Regions from separate parts of the Bradyrhizobium daqingense genome, predicted to be linked through region 3. Evidence: predicted binding sites of a transcription regulator. Region 3 holds the regulator's gene; each other region holds the start of a gene.
The links. The regulator PhoB, encoded in region 3, activates phosphate uptake and scavenging genes when phosphate is short. The targets are predictions, from matches to a motif close to TGTCATNNANCTGTCAT.
Positions count from the first base shown of each region.

Region 1: a site for PhoB is predicted at 1,657-1,673, ahead of LPJ38_RS12240 (YdcH family protein). Genes of this name have one in related genera too.
Region 2: a site for PhoB is predicted at 1,669-1,685, ahead of LPJ38_RS22175 (DUF47 domain-containing protein). Genes of this name have one in related genera too.

Region 1 covers NZ_CP088014.1:2,553,129-2,556,399, forward strand. Annotated here, with positions in the region: gene LPJ38_RS12220 (GGDEF domain-containing protein) at 1-576, shown strand, start outside; gene LPJ38_RS12225 (hypothetical protein) at 579-830, opposite strand; gene LPJ38_RS12230 (hypothetical protein) at 855-1,061, opposite strand; gene LPJ38_RS12235 (YdcH family protein) at 1,224-1,430, opposite strand; gene LPJ38_RS12240 (YdcH family protein) at 1,760-1,942, shown strand; gene LPJ38_RS12245 (NAD(P)/FAD-dependent oxidoreductase) at 2,052-3,155, opposite strand.
Region 2 covers NZ_CP088014.1:4,712,618-4,715,888, forward strand. Annotated here, with positions in the region: gene LPJ38_RS22165 (branched-chain amino acid ABC transporter permease) at 1-603, shown strand, start outside; gene LPJ38_RS22170 (branched-chain amino acid ABC transporter permease) at 605-1,573, shown strand; gene LPJ38_RS22175 (DUF47 domain-containing protein) at 1,728-2,372, shown strand; gene LPJ38_RS22180 (inorganic phosphate transporter) at 2,384-3,271, shown strand, end outside.
Region 3 covers NZ_CP088014.1:438,752-442,022, forward strand. Annotated here, with positions in the region: gene LPJ38_RS02040 (aspartate aminotransferase family protein) at 1-277, opposite strand, end outside; gene LPJ38_RS02045 (GcrA family cell cycle regulator) at 747-1,259, shown strand; gene phoB (phosphate regulon transcriptional regulator PhoB) at 1,476-2,183, opposite strand; gene phoU (phosphate signaling complex protein PhoU) at 2,206-2,922, opposite strand; gene pstB (phosphate ABC transporter ATP-binding protein PstB) at 2,934-3,271, opposite strand, start outside.

The DNA.
Region 1 (3,271 bases), 2.1 Mb from region 3:
ACAACCAAGGCGATCATCCGCGGCCTGCGGAGTAAGCTCAAGGCGGCCGAGCGCCGGGTTGCGGAGCTCGAGGCGGCCGCCGACACCGACTTCCTTCTCGAGATTCCGAACCGGCGCGGGTTCGAGCACGCGCTCCAACGTGCCGTTGCCTATATGAAGCGCTACCGCGCCAGCGGCGCCCTGATCGTGCTCGACGTCGATCGGCTGAAGCCGATCAACGATTCTTTTGGACACGCCGCCGGCGACGAGGTGCTGAAGGCGATCGCGGCGACGTTGACGCGGCAGGTCCGCGCCTCGGACGTCGTGGGCCGTCTCGGAGGCGACGAGTTCGCGCTGCTGCTGTGGAATCTCAGCGAGACCGACGCCATGGCGAAGGCCGCCATCTTCGAGCAGGCGGTCGACGAATTGTCATTCACCTTTCGGGGCCAGCAGGTGACTGCTGGCGCCTCCGCCGGCGTCGCGCTGCTGGGAGCGCAGTCCGACGCTCGCCGCGCCCTCGAGGAGGCGGATGCCGCCATGTATGTGCGCAAGGCGCACCGGCGGCACGAGCCGCGGATCAGGCTGGTGAGCAGCTGACGTTACAGCGTGGCCAGATCTTCCGGCACATTGCCGAATTTGCGCAGCAGCGTGGCGTCGCCGAACTCGCCGGTCATCGGATCGCCGCTGCGGCTGAACGCAACCGCACCGATGTGGCCCGCACCACGCGACAAGGCCTCGGCGCGCCGCAACGCCGCCGAGGAGCTCTGGCATTCCTCGGCGGCGCCGGCGACCGGCGAGCCATCGGCATCGATCAGGAAGGGCATTGCAACGTAATAGGTTACATCTGACATGGCGTTGCGCTCCAATGGTGAAGCTCAGGCGGCGCTGCTCTTGCTCCGCGATGTCTCGGGAATGCAGCCGGCGGCAATCGCCGCCTGCAATTCTTCCAGCTCCGTCTCGAGATATTCGTTGGCCATGATCAGCGCCTTGATGGTGCTGCGCAGATTGCCGTCGCACATCGCGATCGCCTGATCGCAGGCTTGTTCATAGTGGCTGTTATCGAGAAGGGCGGTTGCCGGCATCTGCGTTGTTCTTCTGCCTTGTCTGGCGTGTTCTTCGGCGTGGTCGCTGGGCCTTGCCCGTCGGCGTTTTCCGCGGCGCTGGGGTGTCGAATGTTCCTATTTTGTTCTTTGCGAGTCAAGCGGATTCAGATGCGGCGAGCGGCCGCGAGATCGGCTCAGCTCTCAGGCTATGATGTCGGGGGTGATCTGGTCTTCGATGAACGCTATGCGATCGCGCAGCAACAGCTTGCGTTTCTTCAGCCGCTGTAGCCGCAACAGGTCGGGGGCGGGCGATTGATGCAATGCATCGATCGCCACATCGAGATCTCGGTGTTCCTGCTGCAACCGGGTGAGCTCGGCTTCGAGCTCACGCTCGTCTTCATTGGTCATGTCTGCGGTGGCCGAAAACCGATAGGCGTGAGATCTGGGCTGTGGATGCCCTGTGGAAATTATCGTCCTTGCGCGGCGTGATCGCAAGCGATCTCGGATCGCCGCTCGACGATCTCCCGCAACATATTTCTGCGGATCGCCGAGGGGCTGCGCAAGCGCATTGATATCATGGATTTTTCCCGCGCGGTTCCCGTACTCACGCTTCGTTACATATGAATTTTCAAAAATGACGGAGCGACGACGGATATCCGTCGACAGAACGAATCGGTGATGTAGACTTGCTCGTCCGGATCGAATCCTGAGGTTCAACCCTACCGAGGAGGTTTCGAATGACAATTCAGGCACATCTGGTTGAATTGGAGCGGAAGCACAAACTTCTCGAAAACGAATTGCACGAAGCTCTCGTGCACCTTTCAACAGACGACCTGCAAATTGTTGAGTTGAAGCGCCGGAAGTTGATGGTCAAGGACCAGATCGAGCGTCTGAAGCAATCTGGCGACACGCTCCACTAGTACCCCCGTAACAATGTAGAGTTGATCACCCTTCACGCAGGGATGACGCCTTTGCGCTCATCCCTGCTGCGAGGGACGTACGCGCCGTGCAAAGATGTTTGCACGGCGCTTAGATGTCTGCGAGCTCGGCAACGTGATCCGCGATCGCGAGCGACGACGTCAGCCCCGGCGATTCGATGCCGAACAGGTTGATCAGACCTGTGACGCCGTGATCGCGCGGGCCCTGCATCAGAAAATCCTGCGTGGCCACCGCCGGGGGCACGATCTTCGGACGGATGCCCGAATAGCTCGGCATCAACGCGCCGTCGGGCAGCGTCGGCCAGTATTTGCGGATCGCCGGATAGAAGCGCTCGGCACGTGACGGGTCGACCTCGTAGTTGATCGTCTCGATCCACTCGACGTCGGGGCCGAAGCGGGCCTGCCCCGCCATGTCCAGCGTCAGGTGCACGCCCAGCCCGCCCGGCTCGGGCACGGGGTAGATCAGGCGCGAGAACGGCGCCCTGGCATTGCAGCTGAAGTAGTTTCCCTTGGCGAGATAGGCCGGTGGAATGCGGTCCAGCGGCATGCCCTCGATGTTGCGCGCCACATGCGTGGCCGAGAGCCCCGCGGCATTGACGAGGAGGCTGCATTGCAGGGTCATCGGCGCTTCGCCGCCGGCTTCGATCTCGATCACGCCGGCGGCTGCCTTGGCACGGATCAGGGGCGTGTGGAATGCGAAGGCCGCGCCCGCTTCCTCGGCTTCGCCGCGCAGCGAGAGCATGTAGGCGTGGCTGTCGATGATGCCGGTCGAGGGCGACAGCAGTGCGGCATCGCAGGCGAGCGCCGGCTCCAGCGCGCGTGCGGCCTCACCCGAAAGCAGCTCCATGTCGAGCACGCCGTTGGCTTCGGCATGCGCCTTGATCGATTGCAGCTTTTCCGTCTCCTTCGCACTGGTCGCGACGATCAGCTTGCCGCAATTCTTGTGCGGAATGCCGCGTTCGGCGCAGTAGCGATAGAGCGCGTGCTTGCCGTCCACGCACATGCGCGCCATCCAGCTCCCGGCGCGGTAGTAGATACCGGCATGGATCACCTCGCTGTTGCGTGATGACGTGATGGTGCCGATGGCCTCGGCTTCCTCGAGCACGATGACCTCGCGCCCGGCCCGCGCGAGCCTTCGAGCCACCGCGAGCCCGACCACGCCGGCTCCGATGACGACGCAGTCGACCCTATCCATGGTTGTGCAGGCGGTCCGCTGGAGGAGGCGGTGGCAGGAGCGCTGGAGAGGCGGGCGTGCGGCCGTTTTCCGTTAAGGAAGCGTTTATCATGTCAGGGCAATTGCCGTATTTCGCG
Region 2 (3,271 bases), 3.7 Mb from region 3:
ACCGGGCTCGATCACCTCTACGGCCTGCTCCTGACCTTCGGCATCGCGCTGATCGTCCAGGGCGTGTTCCAGAACTATTTCGGCTCGTCCGGCCTGCCTTACGCCATTCCGGACCAGCTCAGGGGCGGCATGAATCTCGGCTTCATGTTCCTGCCGATCTATCGCGGCTGGGTCGTCGTGTTCTCGCTGGTGGTGTGCCTTGCGACCTGGTTCCTGATCGAGAAGACGCAGCTCGGCGCTTACCTGCGCGCTGCCACTGAAAATCCGACGCTGGTGCGCGCCTTCGGCATCAACGTGCCGCGCATGATCACGCTGACCTACGGTCTCGGCGTCGGTCTTGCCGCGCTCGCCGGCGTGCTCTCGGCGCCGATCAACCAGGTGCGGCCGCTGATGGGCGCCGACCTCATCATCGTCGTGTTCGCGGTGGTCGTGATCGGCGGCATGGGATCGATCATGGGCTCCATCATCACCGGCTTTGCGCTCGGCGTGATCGAGGGCCTGACCAAATATTTCTATCCCGAGGCCTCCAACACCGTCGTGTTCGTGCTGATGGTGCTGGTGCTCTTGGTGAAGCCAACGGGATTGACGGGAAGGGCAGCCTGATATGACGACCCTGACGGACGACACGCTGCCGGTAACTCCTCGCGCCATGCGCGACGAGATGATCGTTTTCGTGGTGATGGCGCTGCTGCTGGCGGCGGTGCCGTTCACGGGAGTCTATCCGTTCTTCGTGATGCAGGCGCTGTGCTTCGCGCTGCTCGCCTGTGCCTTCAACCTGCTGGTCGGCTATGGCGGCCTGCTGTCGTTCGGCCACGCGATGTTCCTGGGGACGGCGGGCTATTGCAGCGCGCATGCGCTGAAAGTGTGGGCGCTGCCACCCGAGCTCGGCATCCTCGTCGGCGTCGTCGCGGCGTTCGCCCTCTCGATCATCACCGGCTACATCTCGATCCGCCGCCAAGGCATCTATTTCTCGATGATCACGCTGGCGCTGTCGCAGCTCCTGTACTTCATCTATCTCCAGGCCCCGTTCACCCATGGTGAGGACGGCATCCAGGGCATCCCGCAGGGACGCATGTTCGGCGTGCTCGACCTCTCCAAGCCGACGGTGCTCTATTACGTCGTGCTGGTCGGCTTCCTTGCCGGCTTTCTCCTGATCTTCCGCATCATCAACTCGCCGTTCGGCGAGGTGCTGAAGTCGATCCGCGAGAACGAGCAGCGCGCGATCTCGCTTGGCTACCGCACCGACCAGTACAAGTTCCTCGCCTTCGTCCTGTCAGGCACGCTGGCCGGCTTTGCCGGTGCGCTGAAGGTGTTCGTGGCGCAGAACGCCTCGCTCACCGACGTGCACTGGTCGATGTCGGGCGAGGTCGTGCTGATGACGCTGGTTGGCGGTCTCGGCACCATCTTTGGTCCCGTGGTCGGCGCCTTCGTGATCATCGCCATGCAGCAGTATCTGGCGGGGTTTGGCCAATGGGTGACGGTGATCCAGGGGGCGATCTTCGTGGTCTGCGTGCTCACCTTCCGCCGCGGTGTCATCGGCGAAATTGCGCATTACTTCCGGCGATCGCTCTAAGTAGCTGATCTACCTTCGATTTACTCGCCGCTGGAAAGCGGTGGATGATCCGGCTCCGCGCGCGAGATGACACGCGCGCGGATCGAAAATGGTCTATGACAGTTTTATGACAGCCCATTCGGGCCTGACCATTTCCAGCCGGTAGCCTATCCCCATGATGCGATGGTTTCGTGCTTTCCTGCCCAAGGAAGAACGCTTCTTCGACCTGTTCGACCGTCATGCCCAGACCGTGATCCAGGGCGCGATCGCGCTCCAGGGCATGCTGAACGGGGGCGAGGAGACGCCGGTCTATTGCCAGCGCGTCAACCAGTTCGAGAACGATGCCGACAACATCACCCGTGAGGTGCTGACGGCGGTGCGCCGCACCTTCATCACCCCGTTCGACCGCGGCGACATCAAGAACCTGATCACATCGCTGGACGATGCCATCGACCAGATGCAGCAGACCGCCAAGGCGGTGATGCTGTTCGAAGTCCGCACCTTCGAGCCGCCGATGCGCGAGATCGGCGGGCTCCTGATCGAATGCGCCAATCTGGTGGGACGCGCGCTGCCCTTGATGCAGTCGATCGGTCCGAACGTCGCCATGCTGACTGCGATCACGGAAGAGCTGGGCAAGCTGGAGGGGCGTGTCGACGATCTCCACGACATCGGCCTGAAGGAGCTGTTCCTCAAGCATCGCGACGGCAATGCGATGGATTTCATCGTCGGGGTCGAGATCTATGACCATCTCGAAAAGGTGGCCGACCGCTTCGACGACGTCGCCAATGAGATCAACAGCATCGTCATCGAGCAGGTGTAGGGCGGGCCGCCGTGGATGCTGCGTTGGGTCTTCCCATCCTGGTCGGCTTGATCGCCGTCGCGCTGCTGTTCGACTTCCTGAACGGCCTGCATGACGCCGCCAATTCGATCGCGACCATCGTCTCAACCCGCGTGCTGCGGCCGCAATTCGCTGTATTCTGGGCTGCGTTCTTCAATTTCATTGCCTTCCTGGTGTTCGGGCTGCACGTCGCCCAGACCATCGGCACCGGCATCATCGATCCCGCAGTGGTCGATGCCCAGGTGATCTTTGCAGCGCTCGTCGGTGCCATCGTCTGGAACCTCGTGACCTGGGCGCTCGGCATCCCGTCCTCGTCGTCGCATGCGCTGATTGGCGGGCTCGTCGGCGGCGGCCTGGCCAAGGCGGGCATTTCGGCGGCGGTGTGGAGCGGATTGTCCAAGACGGTGCTGGCCATCGTGCTGTCGCCCCTCGTCGGGTTCCTGCTCGCGATGGTGCTGGTGGCGATCGTGTCCTGGGCCTCGGTGCGCTCGACGCCGTTCGCGGTCGATCGCGCCTTTCGCATCCTGCAATTCGCCTCCGCCTCGCTCTATTCGCTCGGTCATGGCGGCAACGACGCGCAGAAGACCATGGGCATCATCGCCGTGCTGCTCTATTCGCAGGGCCATCTCGGCAGCGAGTTCTCCGTGCCGTTCTGGGTGGTGCTGTCCTGCCAGGCCGCGATGGCGCTGGGCACGCTGATGGGTGGCTGGCGCATCGTGCGCACCATGGGGCTGCGCATCACCAAACTGACGCCGATGCAGGGCTTTTGCGCCGAGACCGGCGGCGCGGTGACCCTCTTCATGGCGACCTTCCTCGGCGTTCCCGTCTCGACCACCCACACCATCACCGGCGCCATCGTCGGCGTCGGCGCCGCCCGCCGC
Region 3 (3,271 bases):
AGTCCGCGAAGCTCTCGTTGCACAGTCGCGCGGCGAGCTTCTCGCCATCCGGGCTCTGGAACAGGTTCGACATGTGCCAGAGCTTCGTCGACTGCTCCTGCAAGGCCTTGACCAGCGCCGGATGGCAATGGCCAAGCGCGTTCACCGCAACGCCCGAGGTGAAATCGAGATAGCGATCGCCATTGGTCGCGATCAGCCAGCAGCCTTCGCCGCGCTCGAAACCAAGCTCGGCCCTGGCGAAAACGGGAAGCAGATGCGGCGCGGCGCTGTTGGTCATGACCATCACTTGGATGTTGCATTTGAATGTTGAGACCTGCCTGGCATGCCTTGCGCAGCGCACCATTGACCGGTCCGGAAAAACGAAACGTGCCGCCTTTTAAGGGCGGCACGCGCCACTATCTTATGCCTGGCAAGACGGGTGTCAATGCCGCCCGGAAAGCCCCGCGAAACGCTGATTCCGTAGTCTTGCGGTGCCGATTTTGCGGGGTTTTCACCACGGAACATGTGGAAGCGAGTCGGCGGACTCTTGCGCGGGAGTCACGCCATATTGTAGCGTTTGGCCTGTCAGATACGACATCTCGTGCAGCGGTTCTGATCCCAAGAGTCCTCATGTACCGGCGTAAACGTTCGGGCGCTCGTCACGCGCCCGGCGAGCCTTAAGGGATTCTGGCGGCACGGGTTTTCAAGGCTTAGGCATTCGCTGTGAGGCTCCAGGATGGTTGGCCGGCAGCGAGGGAAAGGGTGCAATGACGGTTTTGACCTGGTCCGATGATCGCGTCGAGCAGCTGAAAAAGCTCTGGGAGGCCGGACTTTCGGCCAGCCAGATCGCGGCTGAACTCGGCAATGTGACCCGCAATGCCGTGATCGGCAAAGTGCACAGGCTCGGCCTGTCCGGCCGCGCCAAGAGTCCGTCTTCGGCCGCGCCCCGGCCGCGCAAGGCGCGCCCGGCGCAGCACATGATGCGGGTGACCCGCCCGATCTCGCGTGGCAACACCGCGCTGGCGCAGGCCTTCGATGTCGAGGTCGAGGCAGAGCCCGTCACCTACGACAACGTGGTGCCGATGAGCCAGCGGCTGTCGCTGCTGGAATTGAACGAGGCGACCTGCCACTGGCCGGTCGGCGATCCCTCGAGCCCGGATTTCTTCTTCTGCGGCGGCAAGGCGCTCTCCGGCCTGCCCTACTGCGCCCAGCACTCGCGCGTCGCCTATCAGCCCGCAGCGGATCGCCGACGCGCACCGGCCAAGCCGAGCACGCGGTAAGATTTTTCTGAGATCAAACGGAGCCGTCACACGTGACGGCTCTACAAACTCCGCCGTCGTCCCGGCGAAGGCCGGGACCCATGCTCCCAGCACTCAATTGTTGTGCGAAGAGGTCACTCCGAGTCTTCGCCAAACCACTTCCTGTGGTTATGGGTCCCGGCCTTCGCCGGGACGACGTCGGAAAATGTGGCGGCAGCCTGCCAGCCAAATTGCAACTTACGTCTGCTCCGCCTTCGCAAACCGATCGTCGAGCGCATAGCCGGCGCCGCGGACGGTGCGGATGGGGTCCTGCTCACGGCCGAGATTGAGCAGCTTGCGCAGGCGGCCGATATGGACGTCGACGGTGCGTTCGTCGATGTAGATGTCGCGGCCCCAGACGCTGTCGAGCAGTTGCTCGCGCGAGAACACGCGGCCGGGATGCTCCAGGAAGAACTCCAGCAAGCGATATTCGGTCGGGCCGAGATCGATCGGCCGGCCCGAGCGCGCCACGCGGCGCTTGTCGCGGTCGAGCTCGATGTCGCCATAGGCGAGCACGGTGGCGAGCCGCTCCGGGCTTGCCCGCCGCAGAAGGCCCTTCACGCGCGCCAGCAGCTCCGGCACCGAGAACGGCTTGACGATGTAATCGTCGGCGCCGGTCGCAAGACCCCGCACCCGCTCGCTCTCCTCACCCCTCGCGGTGAGCATGATGATCGGCAGCTGCTTGGTCTCGGGACGGGTGCGCAGACGCCGGCACAGCTCGATGCCTGACAGCCCCGGCAGCATCCAGTCGAGCACGATCAGATCGGGGATGTGTTCCTTGAGGCGGGTGTCGGCGTCGTCGCCGCGCATCACCGTCTCCACGTCATAGCCGTCGCCTTCGAGGTTGTAGCGCAGAAGCTCGGTGAGAGCTTCTTCGTCTTCAACCACCATAATGCGTGCGCCCATGTGGTCGTCGCTCCTTAAGTCGTCAGGTATTCGGGACCGTCGTGGCGAAGGTCGTCATGTCGCCCTTCGGCCGCTTGTCGGTGATCGCCTGACCCTCGATCATGTAGAACACGGTCTCGGCGATGTTGGTGGCGTGGTCGCCGATCCGCTCGATGTTCTTGGCGCAGAACATCAGGTGGATGCAGAACGAGATGTTGCGCGGATCCTCCATCATGTAGGTGAGGAGCTCGCGGAACAGCGAGGTGCAGATGGCGTCGACCTCCTCGTCGCCCTTCCACACCGCCATCGCCGCCGGCAGATCATGCGCGGCATAGGCGTCCAGCACCGACTTGACCTGCTGCTGCACGAGGTCGGTCATGTGCTCAAGGCCCCGGAACAGCTTCAGCGGATGGAAGTCCGCATCGAGCGCAGCGACGCGCTTGCCCATGTTCTTGGCGAGGTCGCCGATGCGCTCGAGATCGGTCGCGACGCGCATGGCGCCGACGATCTCGCGCAGGTCGACCGCCATCGGCTGGCGGCGGGCGATGGTGAGCACGGCGCGCTCCTCGATGCGCTTCTGCAGCGCGTCGAGCTCGGCGTCGATGGTGACGACGCGCTGGCCGAGCGCGACGTCGCGGCGGATCAGCGCGTCGACGGAATCGACGATCATGCGCTCGGCGATGCCCCCCATCTCGGCGACCAGACGCGTGAGCTCCTGGAGGTCGGTGTCGAAGGCCTTTGCGGTATGTTCAGAACCCATGTCCCGTCTCCTCAGCCGAACCGGCCGGTGATGTAATCCTGCGTGCGCCGGTCGCTCGGCGACGTGAAGATCTTGCTGGTGTCGTCGAACTCGATCAGCTCGCCGAGATACATGAAGGCGGTCTTGTCGGAGACGCGGGCCGCCTGCTGCATATTATGGGTGACGATCGCGATCGTGTAATTTTCGGACAGTTCCTGGATCAGCTCCTCGACCTTGGCGGTCGAGATCGGATCGAGCGCCGAGCAGGGCTCGTCGAATAGGATCACCTCGGGCCGCACCGCGACGGTGCGCGCGATGCAGAGACGCTGCTGCTGGCCGCCGGAGAGCGACAGGCCGGAGGCGTTGAGCT